Regions from separate parts of the Halomonas sp. Ps84H-12 genome, predicted to be linked through region 1. Evidence: predicted binding sites of a transcription regulator. Region 1 holds the regulator's gene; each other region holds the start of a gene.
The links. Region 1 encodes sigma-54, which starts transcription at its own class of promoters, with help from an activator protein. Its sites were predicted from a motif close to TGGCACNNNNNTTGCTNT; they were not measured.
Positions count from the first base shown of each region.

Region 2: the regulator sigma-54 is predicted to act here: its motif matches at 5,648-5,665, upstream of speB (agmatinase).
Region 3: the regulator sigma-54 is predicted to act here: its motif matches at 1,560-1,577, upstream of glnA (glutamate--ammonia ligase).

Region 1 is NZ_JAMXSJ010000031.1:18,430-26,478, forward strand. Features, by position in the region: gene iscB (RNA-guided endonuclease IscB) at 1-586, shown strand, start outside; gene lptA (lipopolysaccharide transport periplasmic protein LptA) at 657-1,160, shown strand; gene lptB (LPS export ABC transporter ATP-binding protein) at 1,172-1,930, shown strand; gene NH344_RS14275 (RNA polymerase factor sigma-54) at 2,036-3,451, shown strand; gene raiA (ribosome-associated translation inhibitor RaiA) at 3,549-3,857, shown strand; gene ptsN (PTS IIA-like nitrogen regulatory protein PtsN) at 3,862-4,329, shown strand; gene rapZ (RNase adapter RapZ) at 4,395-5,318, shown strand; gene NH344_RS14295 (HPr family phosphocarrier protein) at 5,412-5,681, shown strand; gene pmbA (metalloprotease PmbA) at 5,709-7,049, opposite strand; gene yjgA (ribosome biogenesis factor YjgA) at 7,145-7,666, shown strand; gene tldD (metalloprotease TldD) at 7,676-8,049, opposite strand, start outside.
Region 2 is NZ_JAMXSJ010000030.1:10,887-18,935, reverse strand. Features, by position in the region: gene NH344_RS14005 (carbohydrate ABC transporter permease) at 1-573, opposite strand, end outside; gene NH344_RS14000 (sugar ABC transporter permease) at 570-1,454, opposite strand; gene NH344_RS13995 (ABC transporter substrate-binding protein) at 1,523-2,803, opposite strand; gene NH344_RS13990 (ABC transporter ATP-binding protein) at 2,848-3,975, opposite strand; gene NH344_RS13985 (sigma 54-interacting transcriptional regulator) at 4,070-5,488, opposite strand; gene speB (agmatinase) at 5,776-6,726, shown strand; gene NH344_RS13975 (YjiH family protein) at 6,864-8,049, shown strand, end outside.
Region 3 is NZ_JAMXSJ010000006.1:12,696-20,744, forward strand. Features, by position in the region: gene glnA (glutamate--ammonia ligase) at 1-1,316, opposite strand, end outside; gene NH344_RS04260 (hypothetical protein) at 1,982-2,275, shown strand; gene NH344_RS04265 (hypothetical protein) at 2,290-2,607, shown strand; gene NH344_RS04270 (hypothetical protein) at 3,026-3,694, shown strand; gene NH344_RS04275 (hypothetical protein) at 3,896-4,045, shown strand; gene NH344_RS04280 (ABC transporter ATP-binding protein) at 4,042-4,776, shown strand; gene NH344_RS04285 (metal ABC transporter permease) at 4,760-5,650, shown strand; gene NH344_RS04290 (zinc ABC transporter substrate-binding protein) at 5,695-6,768, shown strand; gene NH344_RS04295 (cupin domain-containing protein) at 6,901-7,593, shown strand; gene NH344_RS04300 (DUF6164 family protein) at 7,574-7,939, opposite strand; gene gloA (lactoylglutathione lyase) at 7,941-8,049, opposite strand, start outside.

The DNA of each region.
Region 1 (8,049 bases):
CCACACCGCTAACGCTCGGCTTGAGCGTGTGCAGCGCCAGCTCAAGCAACCGCTGCGCGATGCCAGCGCGATCAATGCCACGCGCTGGGCGCTGTTTAATGCGCTCAAAGCGACTAGCTTGCCGGTGGCTGTCGGCACCGGCGGTCGCACCAAGTACAACCGCCAGCGACTGGGCATTCCTAAAACCCATGCTCTAGACGCGGCCTGTGTCGGTGCGTTCGACGCACTACATGCTTGGCAGGTGCCCACATTAACCATCAAGGCGATGGGGCGTGGTAGCTATCAGCGCACCCGCTTAACGAAACACGGGTTTCCGCGTGGCTATCTGATGCGGCAGAAGCAGGTGCACGGCTTTCAAACCGGCGACATGGTGCGTGCGATGGTACCGACTGGCAAGAAAGCAGGTACCCATACGGGGCGTGTCGCGGTACGCAAAACCGGCAGTTTTAACATCCAGACCGAACAGGGGGCCGTGCAAGGCATCTCGCACAAATACTGCACCCTCATCCAACGCGGTGATGGCTACGGCTATCACTTTACACCCTTCACCCACCTAACAGGAGGAGCGGGACAGGCGGTGGCGTAACCCAGTCGCCCTGCGGGCGACGCGCTATCCCTCCCGGCGCTAAAGCACCGGGTTTCTCGCGCAAAATCTGATGAATGCTCTAATCCGCACTGCACTTCTTGCCCTAGCCGTGCCGCTTGTCACAATTGCACTGCCTGTAGCGGCACAAAACCAAGCGCCTATTCATGTGGAGGCCGACCGGTTAGACCTTGACCAACGAGCAGGGACAGCCGTGTACACCGGTAACGTTGACATTCGCCAAGGCAATATGCAGCTACGCGGAGAGCGTGTCGAAATTCAGCGTAACAATGCTGGCGAGTTGTCTCGCGCCATCGCTACGGGCGAGCGTGCTTACTTGCGTAACCAAATTGAAGACCAAGAAACCCCTATAGAAGGCTGGGCGCGTCGGATTATTTATCACGTTTCCGAACGCCGGGTTGAGCTGATTGACCAAGCTGAGCTGACCCAGCAAGGAGATCACTTCCAAGGTGGACGTTTAGAGTACTTTATCGATCAAGAAGTAGTACAAGCACGCTCTGACGTTAGCGGCAGTGAAAATCAGCGTATTCGTATGACCCTTCAGCCCGAACAATAGGAAGTGGCCACGTGGCAGCATCAACATCCCCAGCCCCCACACCAGTAAAAACGCTCTACGCCCATCATTTAGCGAAGAGCTATAAGCGCCGCCGTGTGGTTAAAGATATTAATCTGGAAATCACTCAAGGTAGCGTGGTTGGGCTACTTGGCCCTAATGGCGCAGGTAAAACCACCTCGTTTTATATGATTGTGGGGTTGGTCAAATTGGATGCGGGCAAAGTAGGCATTGACGACCTTGACCTCACTCATGCTCCTATGCATGAACGCGCCATGGCAGGGATTGGTTATCTACCCCAGGAAGCTTCCATCTTCCGCAAGCTCTCCGTGGCTGACAACATTATGGCCATTTTAGAGACACGCAAAGAGCTTGATCGAAGCGCCCGGGAAGCACAACTTGAGTTACTACTTGAAGATTTTCACATCACTCATATACGCGACAACTTAGGCATGAGTCTTTCTGGGGGCGAACGCCGCCGTGTTGAAATCGCCCGCTCTTTGGCCACCGAACCGGCCTTTATCCTGCTGGATGAACCTTTTGCCGGGGTTGACCCGATTTCCGTTGGGGAAATTAAAGCTATCATTCGAGCGTTAAAGAAACGCCACATTGGTGTATTGATCACCGACCATAACGTTCGTGAAACGCTGGATATTTGTGATATTGCCTACATTGTTGGCGACGGTCACATCATTGCCAGTGGAAACGCCCAGGAAATCCTCAACAACCAGAAGGTTCGAGATGTCTATTTAGGCGCCGATTTCCGCCTTTAAACAGTGACCTGCAGAAGCATTTCTTTTAGTGGCATGCTTATTGCACTTGCACCAAGCCATAACTCACTCTAGGGTGGAGCTTTCTGATTAACGAGTGGTTCTCAGATGGTCATGAAAGCTTCTCTCCAATTGCGTATCGGCACACAGCTGACCATGACACCTCAGCTGCAGCAGGCTATCGCCCTGCTTCAGCTATCGACGCTGGACCTTCGTCAAGAAATTCAGCAAGCGCTAGATGCCAATCCCATGCTTGAGCAAGAAGATGAGTTTGGCGAGCAGGCTGTCAGTGAGCCTCAAGAGGCTGAGTGGTCCGAGAGCATCCCCAACGAACTCTCCGTCGACAGTGACTGGTCAGATACCTATCAAGACATAGGCAGCCTGGGTGGCAGCAGTGAAGGCCCCGACTTCGAGCGCCAAGCCGCTGGACAAAGCCTACATGGCCACCTGCTATGGCAACTGGCCATGACAGACTTTAGCCCGCGAGAATACGCCATCGCGGAAAGCCTGATTGATGCGCTGGATGCCAACGGCTATCTCACCCAGCCGCTTAATGACATTCGGGAAGGATTAAAAGCCCAAGGCCATGACAGCTTAAGCCAGCGGGAAGTGGAAAATACCCTGCTGCGCTTGCAGCAATTTGAGCCCACCGGCGTCTTTGCCCGAGACCTGCGTGAATGCCTGATGCTGCAACTCGCCTCACTACCTGAGGACACCCCTCTGCTAATGCCCGCCAAACGGCTGGTTCGCCAGTTTTTGGAAGCATTAGGCAAAGACGATATGCGGCTTCTCAAGCGCCGTTTAAGCCTTGATGACGAGCAGCTTGACGATGTCATCCGTTTAATTCGCAGCCTTGACCCACGCCCTGGGAGCACCTATGGCGTTACCGACGACAGCTACATCACCCCCGACCTAGTCGTTCGGCACGACAATGAAGGTTGGCATTTAGAGCTCAATCCAGAAGCACTACCACGCTTGCGTATACAGCCCGACTACGCCAGCTTGATCAAACGCGCAGACAAAAGCCAAGACAACCAGTTCCTCAAAGAGCACCTCCAAGAAGCCCGCTGGCTGATCAAAAGCTTATCGAGTCGCAATGACACGCTGCTACGAGTTGGGCGTGAAATTATTGCACGCCAAATTGGCTTTCTGGAGCATGGCGAAGAAGCAATGAAACCGCTGATTTTAGCGGATATTGCTGAAGCGGTAGAGATGCACGAATCCACCATATCTCGTGTGACCACGCAGAAATTTATTCACACGCCACGGGGCGTTTTCGAGCTTAAGTACTTCTTCTCAAGCCAGGTAAGCGGCCAAGACGGCGGCGACAGCCACTCCAGCACAGCCATTCGCGCCCGCATCAAAAAGCTGATTCAGGATGAGCCCTCAGGAAAACCGCTCTCCGATAGCCGCTTGGTGACTCTGCTTGAAGAGGGGGGCATTAGCGTTGCACGGCGTACTGTCGCAAAATATCGGGAGTCAATGGGCATTCCCTCGTCAAGTGAGCGCCGCCGTTTACGCTAGTTAAGCGGTACGTATGAACAAACTCAACGCAAGGGCTTTGCAATAGCGTAAAAAGGGTTACAATCGAAGTACAGTCCGATGGATAAGGAGCACGTCAATGCAAGTAAACATCACTGGTCATCACGTTGAACTGACTGACGCCTTGCGCGACTACGTTAACGAAAAGCTAGAGCGCGTTGAACGCCACTACGACAACATTACCACGGTGCAAGTGACCTTATCTGTTGAGAAGGAGCGCCAGCAAGCAGCCTGCACACTGCACGCTGCCGGTGCAGACCTTCACGCCGAAGCGCTTGATAACGACATGTATGCCGCTATTGATGCGCTAGCAGACAAAATCGATCGTCAACTCGTTAAACATAAGGAAAAAGCACAAGCTCGCGCCCAGGGCGCTGGTGTGCGTTAACTCAATGACGTTGGAAACCATCCTCCCCCCGGAGCGCGTGCTTTATGACGTTCCCGGGGGCAGCAAAAAACGGGTGCTGGAGTTTTTCAGCACCTTTATCGCCCAAAATACACCCAGCCTAGATAGCCAAGAGGTGTTTAGCCGACTCATTGGCCGCGAGCGACTAGGCAGTACGGGGATAGGCAACGGGGTTGCCATCCCCCACGCTCGCAGTCCTCACTGTAGCGCACCCATTGCTGGCTTTTTAAAGCTTGCTGAGCCAGTAGACTTCGACGCCATTGATGGCGACCCGGTGGATCTTGTGTTTGTGCTGCTGGTACCAGAAGAGGCAGATGACACCCACCTAGCACTGCTTGGCCAAGTGGCTACTATTATGAACGACGCCCATACGCGTCAGCAGTTACGTAAAGCCGATAGTCAGCGCGAACTCTTAGCACTTATTACCGCGAAGATTCGCGAACAAGCCGCCTAGGCTTTATGGGCGGTGACCACTGCACGCAGCGATAATTTCCTCCTATGTAAGCCAAGAGAGACGCTATGCAACTGGTGATCATTAGCGGCCGTTCAGGGTCCGGTAAATCTATCGCCTTACAAGCGCTAGAGGATCTTGGCTACTACGCTATCGACAATTTACCCGCCATGCTGCTGGGCTCATTAGTTGATGAACTACGTGAGCAAGGCGAGCGCACTCACTTAGCAGTGAGCATTGACGCACGCAACCTTCCTACGGCGCTTGAACGCCTCCCAGCTTTACTGGAAGAACTACGCCAGCGAGAAATTCGTTTTCAGGTCATCTATCTGACCACGGATGCGCGCATTCTTTTGGAGCGTTACTCAGCCACCCGCCGTCGCCACCCGCTTACCCGGGATAGCGAAATGACGTTGGAAGAGGCCATCAATAAAGAAGAAGAGACGCTGCTTGAAATTCGCGATCTCGCTGACTTGTTGATCGATACGTCGCGCTTATCCGTGCATGACCTGAGACGCCGCATTACTGATCAAGTCGCCCACCAGCGAAAAGATCAGCTAACACTGACGTTTGAGTCGTTTGGCTACAAACGCGGCGTACCCATGGATGCCGACTTAGTCTTCGATGTTCGCTGCCTGCCCAACCCTTATTGGGACCCTACCCTGCGCCAATTTACAGGGCGTGATGCTGATATAGTGGCGTTTTTAAGTAGCTACCCAATGGTCGAGGCAATGACCAATGATATTCAGGCTTGGTTGGAAAAGTGGCTTCCGGCTTACCAAAATAGCCAGCGAAGTTATATAACCGTGGCTATTGGCTGCACCGGCGGGCAACACCGCTCTGTTTATATGGTCGAACAGCTTGCTAAAAAGCTGGTTAAACAGACCGGAGAAGTACAGTTGAGACACCGTGAGCTGGGGTTACAATACACGCTGAGCGAAGAGCCTGCGGTGCCATGCGTTACCACACCCGCCGCTGGCAGCACGCCCTGAGTTTCAGGACCTAACTTTTAAGGCCTAAGCTTCTCAAGACCTAAGTTTTTCAAGACCTAAGTTTCAAGACCCACTCGGCAAAAAGGAACCAGAGTGCCCAAAAGAACCTTAACACTTACCAACCAGCGTGGTCTTCATGCCCGCGCGGCCACCAAACTGGTGAAATGTGGCCAGCAGTTTTCCGCGAATATCGTGGTTTATAAGCAGCAGCAGAAAGCCGATGCCGCCAATATTATGTCGCTGCTAATGCTGGCCGCCCCCTGCGGCACCGAGCTCACTGTCGCCGCTGAAGGAAACGACGCCGAACAGGCGCTAGATGCCATTGAAGCTCTGTTCGACGCACGGTTTGACGAAGACCAGTAGCTAGTTTACCAAGTCAGCACTTGTCGACTAGCTTCCTGCCACTGTCATCGCATCAATCAGCCAGCTACCCGTGTGAATACTGCCACGGGTATCCGTATCACTTCCCACACCGCTTAGCCCCGCGAACATCTTGTTGAGGTTACTAGCAATAGTGAACTCCTCAATGGGGTACTGTACTTCGCCATTCTCAATCCAGAAACCCGCTGCTCCCCGGGAATAGTCGCCAGTGACGCCGTTAACGCCCTGCCCCATGAGCTCGGTCACCCAAATACCACGCCCCATCTGTGTTAACAGCTCTTCCCGCGGCGTTAACGGCGCTAACAAGCGCATGTTGCGCGCGCCGCCCGCATTGCCCGTGGACTGCATTCCTAAACGACGCGCACTGTAGGCAGAGAGCATGTAACTCGCCACCCTCCCCTGATCAATAAACCGGTTGCTACGGGTTTGTACACCCTCCGCATCAAACGGTGAACTAGCCGTTGCTCCCACTTCCATCGGGCGCTCTTCTAACCCAAACCAATCGGGGAATAGCGGGCTACCCAAGCGATCACATAAAAACGAGGCTTCTCGATAAAGCGCGCCGCCCGCCAGAGCACCCATAAGGTGGCCGATAAGGCCGCTAGCAAGGGAGGGATCAAACAGCACAGGAAACGTTCCCGTCGGGGGGCGTCGCGCTCCTAGACGCCGCAACGTTCGCGCTGCTGCCTCGCGCCCCACCTCCTCTGGGTGGCGAAGCTGCTGCGGGTTACGCGCAGACGTATAGTCATAATCCCGCTGCATGCCTTGCTCATCTTGGGCAATCAGCATGCAGGAGAGTGAGTGACTGCTACCCTTTTGAGTCCCCAAAAAGCCGTGGCTATTGGCGTATACTCGCACGCCCTCACCGCTTGAGAGCGAGGCACCTTCTGACTGGTGAATACCTGCCACCTCGCGGCCAGCCTGTTCGCAGCGCAGGGCAAGGTCAATCGCTTCATCGGTTGAGAGCGCCCACGGATAGTGCACCTTCAAGTCTGGCAAATAGGTCGCCATCAGCTCTGCTTCAGCGAGGCCTGCAGCGGGATCCTCCCCGGTATAACGTGCAATAGCCAGCGCCTTTTCAACCGTGGCACGAATGGAGGCACTACTTGCATCCGTTGAGGAAGCGCTACCTTTACGTTTTCCCACATAGAGCGTGACCGCAATACCCTGATCACGAGATAGCTCAACGGTCTCCACTTCACCAAGTCGCACACTAACGCCCAACCCTTGGTCAACGCTCGCGCCGACTTCGGCGGCATCCGCCCCTAGCTGTTTTGCCAGGGCAAGCGCCTCTGTGGCGCGCTCCGTCAACTGCGCCTGCTGCGCCGTTGCATCAAATGCCTGTGCCATATGGCCTCCTTTTCACCTGAATCGCATTGGCGAATCAATGTTGTGGTCGCAGCCTGATATAATGCTGCAAACGAATCTAATCTGTGAGTTCTTATATGCCGAAGCAACGCCCCGAGCCTATCGATATCGATGAACAAGAAGAGCGCCCGAGTAAATCTCAGCTAAAGCGTGAAATGCATGCTCTGCAAGCGCTTGGCGAAACATTAATTGCCATGAAGCCTGCCGAGCGGGCGCGCTTTCCTTTATCAGACGATATGCTGAGAGCGATTGAAGAGACTTCTCGCATTCGCTCTCATGAAGGCCGCCGTCGCCATATGCAATACGTTGGCAAACTTATCCGCAAAGAGGATCTAACGGCCATTCAGGGCGTTTTCGATGCCATCGAACAAGAGAAAGAGCAGCGCGATCATGCGTTTCATCGCCTGGAAAAATGGCGTGACCGGCTAGTGGATGAGGGCGACGACGCCGTTGACCTGTTTATGGCAGACTACCCTAACGCCGATCGTCAGGCGCTGCGCCAGCTAGTGCGCAACGCCCGCAAAGAGCGCGAACAGGGCAAGCCCCCCACCAGCTCACGCAAGCTTTTCAAACACCTGCGCGATACGCTAGCGCTGTAAACCAGAGTCTCAAGAAGACTGCGTGCCGCCCACGGTCAGCTCATCCAGTTTCAGGGTGGGTTGGCCAACCCCCACCGGCACACCCTGGCCCTCTTTACCGCAAACGCCAATCCCGGTATCCATCGCCATGTCGTGGCCAATCATCGATACCCGGCCCATGGCCTCAGGCCCGTTACCAATCAGCGTTGCACCTTTCACCGGCGCGGTAATTTTACCGTCTTCAATCATGTAGGCTTCGCTCGCCGAAAACACGAATTTTCCCGAGGTAATATCCACCTGCCCTCCGCCAAAACTCACGGCGTAGATTCCCCGCTTAACGCTTTTAATGATATCGGCAGGGTCATCTTGACCAGCCAACATCACCGTATTGGTCATACGAGGCA
Region 2 (8,049 bases), on a different contig from region 1:
GTAGACCTTCCACAGGATTTCCAGCCAGCCACAGCCCTCGATACGGGCGGCGTCCTCCAGCTCTCGGGGGATGGTCTTGAAGGTCTGACGCAGCAGGAAAATGCCGAAGGCGCTGGCCACGTAGGGCAGGCCAATGCCGGTGATGGTATTGATCAGCCCCAGCTCGCTGGCGATACGGTAGTTTTCGACGATCAGCACTTCGGGAAACACGAACAGCTGAATCAGTACCAGCATGAACAGCAGGTGCTTGCCGGGGATCGGAAAGCGGGCAAAGGCAAAGGCGGCCAGCGTGCAGACCACGAACTGGGCCAGTACCACGCCGGTCACCAGCGCGAAGGTGTTCAGGTAGTAACGCGCAAAGGGGGCCTGTGCCCAGGCGTTCGTGAAGTTGTCCAGCGTCAAAGGCGCCAGCAGATCGAAAAGTACCATGTAGGCGGGCGGGTGAATCGCGGCCCACACCGCGTAAAGCAGCGGAAAGATCCAGATCACGGCCAGCAGCCAGGCCGCCAGGGTTTCCAGGCGGGGCAGCGCCAGGGTGCGCCGTGGCGACACCGGAAAAGAGAAGGTACTCATTGGTAGTGCGTCCTGCGGTCCAGAATCGTGAACTTCAGCGTGGCCACCACCGCCAATACCAGCAGAATGACCACGGTGATGGTGGCCGCCATGGTGCGGTCGAAGAACGAAAAGGCGTTCTCGTAGACGTAATACAGCAGCAGGTTGGTGGCGTTATTGGGCCCGCCCTTGGTCAGAATGAACAGGTGGTCGACCACCCGCACCGCATTGATCAGCGCATTGATCAGTACGAACAGCGTGGTGGGCATCAGCAGGGGAAACGTCACTCGCCAAAAGAAGCTCCAGCGGCTCGTGCCTTCCAGGTCAGCGGCTTCCTTGAGCTCCGGGGGGATGGCCTGTAGCGCGGCCAGGTAGAAGATCATGAAAAAGCCCGCTTCTTTCCACACCGACATGACGATGACCGACCCCAGCGCCACGCCGGGGTCGCCCAGCCAGTTCACCCCGGCAAGTCCCAGGGCGCCGAGCAGCTTGTTGAATAGCCCTATCTGCGGGGCGTAGAAAAACATCCAGATATTGGCGGCGGCGATCATGGGCAGAATGGTGGGCGTGAAATAGGCCATGCGTACCAGCCCGCGCCCGGGCAGGCGGGCATTGACCAGCAGCGCCATGCCCAGTGCCAGCGCCATGGACGTGGGAATCGTACCCAGCGCGTACAGCAGGTTGTTGCGGGCGACTTTCCAGAACGTCGGGTCGTCCATCAGCACGCGATAGTTGTCGAGCCCGACGAAGGCGGCGGGCTCGCCGCGAAAGCCGGGCAAAAAGAGACTGTTGATCACGGTGGTGACCGTGGGCAAGTAGGCAAACGCAGTGAGCAGCAGCGCTGCTGGTAGAAGCAGCAGGGCGCCGTAAAGCTGCATCGTTCGATGGGCGTTCAGGTTCATGGGGCCGCCGTGATGAGAAAAAGCCGAGGCGAACCCCGGCGAGCATGGAAACGTCCGCCTATCGGCGCTTACCGGGCATAGCGGCGCAGCGCCGCATCGGCCTCACGCTGGGCCTGGCTCAGCGCGTCGGCAGGGCTCATTTGCCCTGTCAGTGCGGCTTGCACGGCGTTATCCAGGGCACGGCGCACTCGGCCACCCTGGTAGGTAGAGAGTTCGGCAGTGCCGTGTTCGAGCTGGTCCCGAGCCACGGCGGCAGGGGCGAATTCTTCCACGTAATGCTGCAATGCCTCGGTGTCATAGGCGGCGGGGCTGACGCCCATGTAGCCGGTTTCGATGGACCAGGCGGCGGCACGCTCGGGGGCGGTCATCCAGCGGATGAAGGTCATCGCTGCGCGCTGCTCCTCTTCACTGGCATCTTCGAAGATATAGAAGTTGCCGCCACCGGTGGGGCTGCCGCGCTGGGTCTTCATGGGCAGCATGGCGACGCCAAACTCGAAATTGGCCTCGTTGCGTACCGCGGCCAGGTTACCCGTGGTGTGCCACATCATGGCGGTGGACTGCTCGAGGAAGTTCTGGCGCAGGGTGCCCCACTCGATGGTGCCACTGGGCATGGTGTCGTGCTCGGTGGCCAGCGACACCCAGTATTCGAGGGCTTCGATGGCGGCCGGGTCATCAAAGTAGACCTCGGTGCCATCGTCGTTCATCAGACGATGGCCGTTCTGGAAGGCAAAGGCCTGGAACATCCAGTAGGGGTAGCCGGTGGACGGCACCATCACGCCCCACTGTTCACCGTTCGTGGCTTCGCGCACGGTGGCGGCCATCTCGGCCATCTCTTCCCAGTTTTCCGGCGGCGTTTCCGGGTCCAGGCCAGCGGCTGCAAAGGCGTCCTTGTTCCAGAACAGCACGATGGTAGAGCGCTGGAAGGGAATGCCGTAGGTCTTGCCATCCAACTGACCGTTCTCCATCAGGCCGGGGTAGAAGCCATCCAGCCACGCGCGCTCTTCCTCTGTGTCGATGAGGTCATCAAAGGCCACGATGGCGTTCTGCTCGATCAGCTCGTACAGGTCGATGGAGAACAGCACCGAGAGCTGAGGCGCATCCCCTGCCTCCATGGCGGACATGGCGCGCACGCGGGTGTCGTCGTAGTTGCCCGCGTAGATGGCTTCCACATTGATATCCGGGTGTTCGCTTTCGAACTCTTCCACCAAGTTGTCAACGACCTCGGTCAGTGCGCCGCCCACGGAAACAGGGTAGTACATCGTCAAGTCGACACTGTTAGCGCTGGCGTGGCTGGCACCTAACAGTGCTGCGGCGATGGCTGTCATTGCAAAAGAGAACTGAGAACGCATGAGAGACTCCACATGTGTTTGTGATGTTGTCAGTATGAGAGCGGTCAGTATTGGAAAGAGCCCACGGCGGGCGGGCGCGGTACGCTTCGATGCGAAGCGGGTAAGGCAAGGGGCGCTAACGCTTGCTGACGCAGACCTTTTCGATCAAACAAATGGGCGCTATCTGGCGTCCAGTAGAGTTTGCAGGGCTTACCCGAGAGCGCTTGCTTACCGCTCAGGCGAACGCGCACGGTGTGATTGCCGACGGCGACATGGGCAATCGTGTCGGCACCTAAGTACTCATCGCTGAGTACCTGGGCCGGAATGCCTGCCTCGGATGCTGGGCGCAGTTCGATATCTTCAGGGCGCACGCCCAGCTGCCCTCCGGCGGCCTCCATGGGAGCCACTGGGGTCGAGGGTTCGCCCTCGATAACGGCCCCCTGGTCACCTTGCACTAGAGGCAAAAGGTTCATGGCCGGGCTGCCAATAAAGCTGGCGGCAAACGCACTGGCGGGCTGGTTATAAAGCGCGTCGGGTGTGCCGTCCTGCACGATATGTCCCTGTTGCATCAAGATCACACGGTCTCCCATGCTCATGGCCTCCACCTGGTCGTGAGTGACGTAAACCACCGTCATATCGAGTCGTGATTGCAGGGCTTTGATCTCCCTGCGCATATCGCTGCGCAGCCGCGCATCTAGGTTGGACAGCGGCTCATCCATCAAACAGATGGGGTGCTCTGAGATAATCGCTCGCGCCAGCGCCACCCGCTGACGCTGGCCGCCGGAAAGCTGGGCCGGTTTGCGGTGCAGGTAATCCGTCAGGTCCACCAGCTCGGCCACCTGGGCCAGGCGCTGCTGCCGTTCTGCCTTCGCTACCTTCCGGCTGCGCAGGCCAAAGACGATGTTGTCGGCCACGCTCAAATGCGGAAATAGCGCATAGGACTGAAACACCATGCTCAGCCCACGGTCGCCAGGTGGCAGGCGTGTCACATCGCGCTCACCAATATGAATCTCCCCGCCGCTGGCTTCTTCCAAACCTGCGATCATGCGCAGCGTGGTGGATTTTCCACAGCCCGACGGCCCCAGCAGAATGACGAACTGCCCAGGCTGGATATCGAAGGAAATGTCGTTGACTGCCGTGGTCGCGCCCCAGTGCTTGGAGACGCCTGCCAGGCGAATGCGCGATTGGTTCATGGCTCTCATCCGTCATGCGTGGCGACGATCTATAGTGAGAGCAAGGTGTTGCGTTTGTATGACGCCTGGATGTCAGGTTGATGTCGTGAGGCGATCACGGGGTGATCTTGATGCCGTAATGCTGCAGGCGGCGCACGACGCTGGATTGGCTGATGCCCAAACGTTTGGCGATGGCATACGTGCTGGGCAGAGTGCCGCACAGTTGGCTCAAGGTCTCGCGCTCGATGCGCGCCAGGTACTCCTTCAGGCTTTCGTCCTGTTGCAGAGACGCCGCTGGGGACGTCAGCCACGCAGTGGGCAGCGGTGTGTCGGGTGGCTCAGAGGCCGAAGGTGCCGCGGGCGCTTCGATCTGGTCGCCGGGGCTTGAGAGCCAGGCTCTTTCCAGCCAGTTTTCCAGCTCCCGCACGTTGCCGGGCCAGTCGCTGCCCATCAGCGTCGACCAGGCCGGGTTACTGATGATTTTTTGGCGGCCATAGCGGTGGTTCAGCCGGGTCAGGCAGGCTTCCACCAGCACGGGAATGTCTTCGCGGCGCTCGCGTAGCGGGGGCAGCGTGATGGGGATGACGTTCAGACGATAGTAGAGGTCGAGCCTGAACAGGCCGGTTTCGACCCGTTTGGCCAAGTCCTGATTGGTCGCCACGACCAGCCGGAAATTGACGCGACGAGCCCGCGTGTCGCCCAACCGGGTCAAGCTGCCATCTTGAATCACTTTCAGCAGTTTGGTCTGCATCAGCAGTGGCAGCTCGCCAATTTCATCCAGAAAGAGCGTGCCCCCTTCGGCCTGCTCCAGCAGTCCGGCCTTGCCTTGCCGCGCGGCACCGCTGAAGGCGCCGGGCTGGTAGCCGAACATCTCCGACTCGAACAGGTTTTCCGGGATCGCTGCGCAGTTGACCTCGATGAACGGGCCATGATGGCGCTCGCTCCAGCGGTGGAGCTGCTTGGCAAAGGCTGTCTTGCCCACGCCAGACTCCCCCAGCATCAGCACGTTGGCATCCGATGATGCCACGCGCTTGAGCAACAGGGCGATTTCCCGCATCACATGGCTTCTGACCTGAAGGTGGTCCAGCGCAGCATCCAGCGCTTGCTCTTCGGCATCGGGGGCGGCCTGGCTGCGTTTCAAGTGTTCACTAAAACGTTTTTGCAGCAGAGCGTATTCGTCCTGCAGCAGCTGAAGGTCGGTCAAATCCCGTGAGCGGCTGACAATGCGCTCCAGCTTGCCGTTGGCGAACACGGGGTAGGCTTCGGCAATGACGCGGCGGCCCGTGCCGGTGATTTGCATTAGCTGAGCGGGCTGTCGAGTGCGGATGACTTCCATGGTGATGGACGGTTTCAGAACACCGGCGGCCTGGAGCTGTTGAACGCTGCTGGAAAGCAGCTCCTCCCGTGATACGCCGTATACCGCCTCGGCACCGGGGCTGATATCCATAATCTGACCGTCGCCGCTGACGATAAAGAAGTGGTCATTGGCGGTTTCCACGATGGTTTGCAGTACGCGCCTGTCGATTTCACTCATGCGTCTTCCTTATCTACCGCACCGGCTTTTGTATCGTTAGATGAACAGGATAATGCAAATATGACTCATTGATTCATTTTTGCATCATTTCATTGGCGTTGCGATTCATTTTTGCATCGATGGGGCGGTAAACCTCCCTATTTATCAGCGCAGGTGACTTGGCATGGTCTGTGCAGTGGTCTGTGTATTGAACTGTGCATCAACGATACATGAGCGGTATGAGCTGGATAAATCGCTGAAGCGCCAGCCCGTCAGGCTGGCCACAATAAATCCAAGGAGAGAGAACGATGTCGGAATTCAATCAGCCGCTGGGCGGCAACACCATGCCACGCTTTGCAGGCCCCGCCACCATGATGCGCCTGCCCACGCAACAGAGCGCAGAAGGGTTGGACGCGGCATTTATCGGCATTCCCATGGATATCGGCACCTCCAATCGCCCGGGTACCCGACTGGGGCCACGCCAGATTCGCGATGAATCGCGCATGTTGCGCCCCTACAACATGGCCACGGGGGCGGCTCCCTTCGAGCGGCTTCAGGTCGCCGATATCGGTGACGTACCCATCAACACCTTTCACCTGCCGAAAAGCGTCGACATCATCACCGCCTTCTACGACGACGTGCTGAAGCATGACTGCATTCCTCTGACGCTGGGGGGCGAGCACACGCTGACGCTGCCGATTCTACGCGCCATGGCCAAAAAGCACGGCCCGGTGGGCTTGATCCATATCGATGCCCACGCGGATGTGAACGAGCACATGTTCGGTGAGCCCATTGCCCATGGCACGCCGTTCCGCCGCGCCCAGGAGGAAGGGCTGCTGGCTCATAACAAGGTCGTGCAAATCGGCCTGCGTGGAACCGGCTATGCCCCGGAGGATTTCGACTGGTGCCGCAAGCAGGGTTTCCGCGTAGTGCCCGCCGAGGAGTGCTGGTACCGCTCGCTGGCCCCACTGATGGCTGAAGTGCGTGAGCAAATGGGCGATACCCCCGTGTACATCAGTTTCGACATCGATGGTCTGGACCCTTCGGTCGCCCCCGGTACCGGCACGGTGGAAATGGGCGGGCTGACCTCTGCTCAAGGGCTGGAAATCGTGCGTGGTGCCGCTGGCTTGAACATCGTGGGCGGGGACCTGGTCGAGGTGTCGCCGCCGTACGACCCCAGCGGCAACACGGCGCTGATGGGCGCCACGCTGCTGTATGAAATGCTCTGCGTACTGCCCGCAGCGCAACGCCGCCCGTAAGCGCTGCCTGCAAAAGTGCCCTGCACCAAGCGCCGACCTGACAAGGCGCGGATGACAATACACAGGAAGGGGAGCGGTGCTCCCTTTCAGGACGCCGCCAGCCCACCTCCAATAATCACATCCAATAGGTGAACCGTATGTCACACTCTAACGCGACGCTGGAAGTATCCGCTTCGTCCACGTCGATACCCCGCGCGCATTTGCTGAAGTTTCTGATTCCTTCGCTGATCGGCGTGCTGCTGTTTCTGATCCCTTTTCAGTTTGGTGAGACCGTCAATATCGGCATGGGGCTGATGGCCGATGGCCTGCAGACCCTGCTGGGTGGGGTGCTGCCTGCCATTGCGCTAGGCGTGCTGTGCGTTTCCGTGATGGTGACGCTGTACGTCAAGCTGGCAAAGCCTGCCTGGGCACAGCAAGGCCACTTCAAGGAGATGTTCGATGTGGGCCCCGTATGGATTGCCATGCGCGTTCTGGGGGCCGTCTTCGTCATCATGACCTTTTTTCAGGTCGGCCCTGAGTTCGTGACGGCGTCCTTTACCGGCGGCGTGATGCTGAACGACCTGGCACCGGTGCTGCTGACGTTCTTCTTTTTCGCTGCGCTGCTGCTGCCGTTTCTGGTCGAGTTTGGTTTCATGGAGTTCATTGGCACCATGGTGCGCAAGCCGTTTCGCGTCATCTTCAACTTACCGGGTCGCAGTGCTATTGATGCCACCGCTTCGTGGATGGGGTCGGGAACGGTAGGCGTGCTGATTACTGCCCAGCAGTACGAGCAAGGCTATTACAATGGCCGCGAAGCCTCGGTGATTGCGACGAACTTCTCTGTTGCATCCATTGCGTTTAGTCTGCTGGTGGTTAATTTCGTCAACCTCAACCACCTATTCGTGCCGTTCTACTTTACCGTTGTGGTGTCGGGTTTAATCGCCGCGGTGATTGTCTCGCGGATTCCGCCGCTGTCGCGTAAAGCCGACGATTACTACGAGCCGGTAGGTTGCCAGTTAAGCGAAGAGCGCACCGAAAATGTGGGCCTGTTCCGCTACAGCCTGCTGCAGGCAACCCGCCGCGCAGCGGGCGCACCGGGCCCTAAAGAGTTGGCGCGTTTAGCGCTTCTTAACGTCATCGATATCTTCCTTACGCTGTTGCCGCTGGTATTCGCGATTGGCACCGTGGCGCTGATTCTGGCCGAGTTCACGCCGCTGTTTACCTGGCTCTCGTACCCCATGGTGCCGGTACTGGAGCTGCTGCGTCTTCCTGAAGCCCAGGCGGCTGCCCCTGCAACGCTCGTCGGTTTTGCCGATATGTTCCTGCCCGCCGTGTTGGCTACCA
Region 3 (8,049 bases), on a different contig from region 1:
ATCATTTCATCAGTAAATACGCCGCCTTCAGTCAGGAACGCACGGTCAGCATCGAGTGCTTCCAGTGCTTGGTCCAGGCTGTTGGCAACGGTCGGTACGGACTTGCCTTCTTCCGGCGGCAGGTCGTACAGGTTCTTGTCCATGGCATCGCCAGGGTGGATCTTGTTCTTGATACCGTCGATACCCGCCATCAGCATCGCTGCAAACGCCAGGTAGGGGTTAGCAGTCGGGTCAGGGAAGCGAGTCTCTACACGCTTGCCTTTCGGGCTGGCAGTGTAAGGAATACGGATAGACGCAGAGCGGTTACGAGCACTGTAGGCCAGCATAACCGGCGCTTCGAAGCCCGGTACCAGACGCTTGTACGAGTTGGTAGACGCGTTGGTGAAGGCGTTCAGAGCACGGGCGTGCTTGATGATACCGCCGATGTAGTACAGAGCCATTTCAGACAGGCCCGCATACTCGTCGCCAGCAAACTGGTTCTGACCATCTTTCCAGAACGACTGGTGTACGTGCATACCAGAACCGTTGTCGCCTACCAGCGGTTTCGGCATGAAGGTAGCGGTTTTGCCGTAAGCGTGCGCCACGTTGTGGATCACGTACTTCATTTCCTGAACTTCGTCAGCTTTCTTCACCAGCGTGTTGAATTTAACGCCGATTTCGTTCTGACCCGCGTTGGCAACTTCGTGGTGGTGAACTTCCACGGTCTGGCCAATCGCTTCCAGGGTGTTACACATCGCGCCACGGATATCGTGGAAGCTATCGACCGGAGGAACCGGGAAGTAGCCGCCTTTCACGCGCGGACGGTGACCCAGGTTGCCGCCTTCTACTTTATTGTCAGTTGCCCAAGCGCCTTCATCAGACGTGATTTTGTACATAGAGCCCTGGATATCGGACTTCCAGTGCACTTCGTCAAAGATGAAGAATTCCGGCTCTGGGCCGAAGAAGGCGGTGTCGCCCAGACCGGTAGACTGCAGGTAAGCTTCTGCACGCTTAGCGATAGAGCGCGGGTCGCGATCATAGCCCTGCATGGTAGCAGGCTCGATGATGTCGCAACGCAGGATCAGGGTAGCGTCTTCGGTGAAGGGGTCCAGGAAGCCGGTGCCGTCTTCCGGACGCAGGATCATGTCGGATTCATTAATGCCTTTCCAGCCTTCAATAGAAGAGCCGTCAAACATTTGGCCGTTTTCAAAAAACTCTTCATTCACGTCGCGTGCCGGTACGGTGACGTGCTGCTCTTTACCGCGCGTGTCGGTGAAACGCAGGTCTACCCACTTAACATCATGTTCTTCGATTAGCGCGAGAGTCTTGGCTGACATAGTGTCCTCCGGTATGAGCGTGGCTTAAAGCTTGTAACTGTAAGCTATCGATAAAAGTGTTATTCAACAAACCGTTCAACACGCAGCTGCATGTGGCGCGTTTGTCTTTTTTGTTCGCTTAACGTTTGCCTGACGATGGACAACAAAACGCCCAGCGATCATTTCAGACCGGCTATCGTTGTAGCATGCCGAGAGGCTTCTGCATACGATCTAATAGCTGGTGACAAAACCATCTACAATGTATAAGCACAGAGCATGCCAACTCTGCACCATTATGGCATCAAAAATTTATAATGCTTTGTTTTTAAAATACAAAAACCTATGGAGAGATGCCTCTTCATGTAGCAAAGGCCTTTTGCTTGCGCACAAAAGCGCCTTTATTTTTTATTGGCGCACCATAAAAGCTCATAAAAAGGTATCAGTGCACCAGGTTGGTTCAAAAAACCCAGCGCCTAGCGAGCTACCGTCAGAAAACTTTATCTTGATACGCAAATAAACCAACATCTACAACAAATTACTTTCAGACATGCTTAACAACAAAGTAAGCCGCTTACATGAGTACGGTTTGCTTTATCGTTGACGCAACAGTGACAGGAGCCTTGCTACCGCGACACCTACGTTCCATCCGAGAGTCGGGCCTTGCAGAGCATGTGGTGCCAATTATTGTGACATGCAATCAGATAGATGAGCGGCTATCGCCCATTGAGCAGCGCTACCATGTGCACTGCTTAATCACGCCCTCGCAAACGCTAAGCGCACGGATCAACCGGGCAGCCTATGTGAGCCAAGCGGAATGGGTGATGATTGCGCTGGATAAACAGCCCCTGGCAGCACAGCTGTGGTACCTACTCTACCCACAGCTACACACCCTAGCGCTAGACGCGCTCTTGATTAGATTGGCCGAGTTCTGCCAACGCACACTACACTTAACGAGCCTTCTTATTTTTATTCACCCATAGTAAGGACGCTCACCATGCACAAGCACATTGAATGGGACGAGCCCGGCAGCGCCAGCGTAGCAGCCCTCTTCAAGGACGACCCCGAACACACGCCCCCCTACCCAGGTGCCGTGCTTTCCGCCCGTTACCAAGGCCGCATTGTGCGGGTCAAAGTAGAAGCCTACCGCGAAGAAGATGCCGTGAGCATTGGCAGCGTGGCCGCCATTCTCGACCAACGCGGCCACCGCTTTCAGTCACACCAAAATCTCAACGTGGGCGATATGGTGCGACTCCCCGACGACAAACGCGCCATCGAACGCTGGGAAGAGGAAGAGGATGAGGAGAAGGAATAGTTGCGGAATTTCTGATGCGCGGCCACAGAATCCGACTAACACACCCGCTTTGGCGAGTTCACGCATGGCGGCTTGGGTAATGGAGGTACCTGTCCCCAATAAAATCGAGGTGGTATTGGCAATGGGGATATTCCAGTAGCGGGATTTGCTGCCCTCATCGGTCACGTACTCCACTCGCCCTCCATTTACCAACACCCGGCAGTGCTGGAGGTAATAAAGGTTTGCACGCTTGGAATGCAGGATGGTGAAGGCGAAAAGTCATCCATGGCAGCTCTCCCTATATTTTTTACCTATCTAACCATCCTTCGCTTTATAACGCCATTAATCTTCGCCATTCTTAGCCCGTCTGATTCACCCCGGCCCTGCGCTATCGTCGTGCTACGCTTAATGCTAATTCACGGCTTTTAGGTGTTCTGTTATGCGCTTACGTCAACTTTCACGGGGTACCTTGGCGGCGGGGGCGGCGCTGCTGCTGTCGCTGCCTGCTCAGGCACAAACCAGTGCCGATTGGGCAGCTTACGATGAGGTGTTTGAAAGTGGGGCGCAGCACGCGCAGTGGTGGGATGCGGGTTGGACGGGCATCTATGCTGCAAGCCTTGCGTTTGATGCTTACCAAGCCAGCGAAGCCAACGACCCGGACGACCGTTTTGATGCCCGCGTAGGAGTCGTAAAATCCGCCTTAGCGCTGGGCGGTATGCTGACGGATCGCCAGCCGCATCAGGCGGCGCTGGTAGAGTACGAGCGCCTTAAAGCGCAGGGTGAGTTAAGCGGCGTGCAGGCGTTGGGGCTTTCGCTTGCCCAGGCGGAGCGTGAACGCCGTGGGTTTGAGGCGCGGGTTAGCTCGCTGGTGGTGAACACTGTGGCGGGGGCGGTAATTGCCGCTGACGGTCGCGAGCGGGATGGTGCCATCAACTTCGCTACAGGCATGCTGATTAATGAGCTGCACATTTGGACGCAGCCTAATCAGGCCTCCAGCGCGATTAACCGCTTTCAGCCTGCCCGCGTGTCTCTTGGCCCCATCACGTTAGAAGGTGAATACGCGCTGATGGTGTCGCCCCAGCAGATTGGCGCCACCTGGCGCTATTAGGTCGTTACCTCCTCTCTACACTATTTATCTATGTTTAGTGCCTACATTGCCATCGTCGCTTTGTTAGGCACTTTTGGAGTGGGCGGAAGATTAGCGCGCTTACCGTTGTCAGCGCGCCGTGAGCGCGTAAAATATCCGCCACTTTTTTGGTTTCACCAAATGTTATGTTATAACTTATTTATTCGATAGCGAGGACGCTCGATGAGTGAGCACATGCATCGCCATAACAAGGAAGGACCTTGTCATTTTTCGCTGATGTCGTTGTCTGCCACTAAGCGGTTGGGCTTTGTCGCGCTGCCGTTGCTGGCGCTTTGGGGGCTGGTGGTGTGGGCAGGCGGGTGGCCGTTATGAGTGAACGTTCCTCTTCGCGTTTGCAGCTGCACGACCTGCACTTGGCCCAGGGCCGTCGCACGGTGTTAGAACATGTGGATGGCGATATTAAGCCCGGCGCGATTACCGCGCTCATTGGTGCGAACGGTGCCGGTAAAAGCACGCTGATTCAGGCCATTATGGGTGAACTGCGGCCGATTAGCGGCAAGGTGGTATGCACGGTGGATAAAGCGCGCCGTGCCTGGCTGCCCCAGCAGCTGGCGTTAGACCTCACCTTCCCCATGAGCGTGGAAGAGCTGGTGATGACCGGCAGTTGGCCAAGCCATGGTGCCATGAAAGGTTACTGCGCGGCCCACTACCGCAAAGGCCGCGAGATTATGGCGCGCCTGGGTATTTCTCACTTGGCTCACCGCCCGCTGGGCGAGCTTTCCGGAGGCCAGCGCCAGCGAGCGCTGATTGGCCGCACGCTAATGCAGGAAGCGGAGCTGCTGCTGCTAGACGAGCCGTTTGCCAACGTAGATAGCGATACGGTCGATATTCTGATTCGCATCTTGCGCCAGATGGCCGATGAGGGTGTCACGATCATTATTGTGCTGCACGATATGGACCACCTGCGCCGCTTGGCGGATGAGGTGTTAATGCTGAATGGCGGCCATGGCCGCTGGGTCGCTCCCAGCGCGCTCAACCACCAGCATGCCCCGGCCCAAATGGTGCCGTTTACCTTAGGAGGCCGTCATGCTGGCACTGCTTGATGCATGGTTCATTGCACCGTTTGATTACGGCTTTATGCGCCGTGCCGTGGTCGGCGGGCTGGCACTTTCCTTGGCTGCGCCGCCGCTGGGTGTGTTTCTGGTGCTGCGCGGCATGAGCCTGATTGGCGATGCCATGGCCCATGCCATTTTGCCGGGGGTGGCGCTGGGCTTCTTGCTGGCGGGGTTTTCGCTGCCGGTGATGAGTGTGGGCGGCGTGCTGTTCGGGCTGATGGTGGCGCTACTGGCCGGGGCCGTTTCCAAAATGGGCGGCCAGCGGGAAGACGCAGCCATGGCGAGCTTTTTCATCATTTCGTTGGCGGCGGGCGTCATGTTGATTTCCATGGGCGGCAGCAGCGTGGATTTAACCCACGTGCTGTTCGGCTCTATTTTGGCGATTAACTCCACGGCGCTGCTGCTGATTGCCTCGATCAGCACGCTGATTGTGATCACTCTGGCGATTATCTTCCGCGCCCTGGTTGTGGAGTGTTTAGACCCGCTGTTTTTACGCGGCCAAAGTAGTCGTGGCGGTTGGGTACATAGCGTCTTTTTAGGGCTACTGGTACTGAACTTAACGGCGGGCTTCCAAACCCTGGGCACGCTGATGGCCGTTGGCTTAATGATGCTACCCGCTACGGCAGCACGGTTTTGGAGCAAGCGGTTAGAAGGCTTGATTGGGATTGCCGTGGTGTTGGCGATGCTGGCCAGCACCGGCGGGCTACTGCTGTCGTTCCATTTAGACACGCCCTCAGGCCCGAGCATTATTTTGCTGGCCGGGGTGGCGTATTTACTCTCGGCGCTGTTTGGCCGTTACCACAGTTTGGCCGCTAAGTTGCGGCGCAAAACCACGCCCTTGGCGCTGGAGCAGTCGCACTAGCGGGTTGATGTTCATACGGTTATTTCTTAAATCAGGAGCATGTTATGTCGCTTTTCTCTTCATCGCGTTGGCTAGTGGGCGTTTCGGCCATATTGGCACTGCCTGCCGCCATGGCGAACGAGCGGGTGCAGGTTGTCACCAGCTTTTCTATCTTGGCGGATATGGTGGAAAACGTCGGTGGAGAGCATGTGACGGTCAGCTCGTTGGTGGGCCCTGATGGCGATGCCCACGTTTTCTCCCCTAGCCCTGGCGATGCCCGTGCGCTAGCCGGGGCCGATTTAGTGGTCTTCAACGGCCTGCTGTTTGAGGGCTGGATGGAGCGCCTGATTGACTCCAGCGACTACAGCGGCCCAATGGTCACCGCCACCGACGGCATTGTTCCGCGGGCGTTTGCGGCCCATAGCCATGATGACCACGGGCACGAAGCGCATGAGCATCATGATCATGGCGATCACGACCATCACGGGCATGGCGAAGAAGAGCACGCCCATAATGACCATAGCGACCACGATCATGGCGATAACGACCCTCACGCTTGGCAGGACCTGCAGCAGGCCAAGGTCTACGTCACCAATATTCGTGATGGATTGATCGAGGCGGATAGCGCCAATGCGCAGAGCTACCAAGCCAACGCCGAGCGCTACTTGGCGGAGCTGGATAGCGTTGATGCCGAGATTCGTGAGCTGCTCAGCGAGATTCCTGCATCGGCCAGTGTGATCACCGGGCACGACTCGTTTGGCTACTTCTCTAGCGCCTATGGCGTTAATTTTCTCTCACCGGTCGGGCTCTCTACCGAAGCCGACCCCAGCGGCGCCAGCATGGCGGCTTTGGTGGATGTGATTGAGCAGGAGAACGTGCAAGCGCTGTTCCACGAGAACATGACCAACCAGTCCATTATCGTGCAACTGGCCGAAGAAACCGGCCTGCCCATCGCAGGCACGCTTTACGCGGATGCGCTGGCCAGTGAAGGCGATGCCAGTACGTACCTGGGCATGATGCGCCACAATGCGCAGGTGCTGCACGACGCTCTTGCAGAGCCGGGCCATGATGATCATGGTTATGACGACCACGACCACGACCACGACCACGACCACGACGATCATGGTCATAGCCACTGATTCATACCGTGAAGACAAAAATACCGCCAACCCGGCGGTATTTTTTTGCATTGCATTTTGCGCGGTGGATGGGGAGACTTGCATCACCGACTTTCGTTAACGCTGTTTAAACCGCTGCAAAGAGCCAATGCCATGCGCCTAAACGCCGATTTTAGCCACTTTGCCTGTGTCACGCCGGAGCAGTACCACTGGGTGGCCTCCCCCAGTGCGGGCGTAGAACGAATGATGCTGGATCGCATCGGCGATGAAGTGGCCCGAGCCACTAGCCTGGTACGCTATGCGCCTAATAGCCAGTTCAGCCACCACACCCACGACGGCGGCGAGGAAATTCTCGTGTTAGAGGGCGTGTTTGCGGATGAGCATGGCCGCTACTCCGCTGGCAGCTACCTGCGTAACCCGATTGGCACTGGCCATACGCCGCAGATTGGCGAAGAGGGCGCGCTGATACTGGTTAAGTTGCATCAGTTTGATGAGAACGACCTGCTCCAACTGGCGATTCCTGCCCACCGCTTGCCCTGGCAGCCTGACCGTCGGCCGGGCATTACCTACAAAATGCTGCACACCTTTGGCGATGAGCGGGTCAGCCTGGAGCGTTGGGAGAGCGATACCACCATCGACTACCCTGCCCTGCCCGGAGGCTTAGAGCTATTGGTGCTGGAAGGCTCGCTGTGCGACGCGGGCAGCGAGTACCCGAAAGGCAGTTGGTGCCGCTACCCACCGGGTGCGGCCCCGCAGCTTCGTGCAGGCCAACACGGTGTAATGATGTACGCTAAGCGCGGGCACCTATCTAACGCCCTTTCCCAGGCTAGCGCGCCAGGCCAATAAATGGCAGCAGAGTGAGCAGCGCAATCAGAACCACAGCCACCATTACCAGCGTTACCTGAAACGGGTGCTCCGCTAAGCGCCGCCAGAGTGTTGGCGCTTCATTGCGGGCCAGCGCCTCTTTATGGGCTTGGCGTGCGTTAGCTTGGCGTTCGGCCTGATACTCGGTCAATGCGGCCTCTGCGTCGTCACGCTGGGCAGGGTTGCGCAGCCAAATGGCATCGACCCCCAGGCGGAAAAAGCCCGCCTGGGTTTCGTACACATCAAAGCCATGCTCATCCAGCAGTTGGCGGACTTCCATGGCCTCTTCATCGGTTACATGGCGCAACCGAAACAGCAAATGGGCCACCTTAGTCGCCCATGGCTGCCATGCGGTCGGCTTGAATCACTTCAATCCAGTAGCCATCCGGATCTTTCACGAAGATAACGTCTTTCATCTTGCCCTGGTCGGCACGCTTC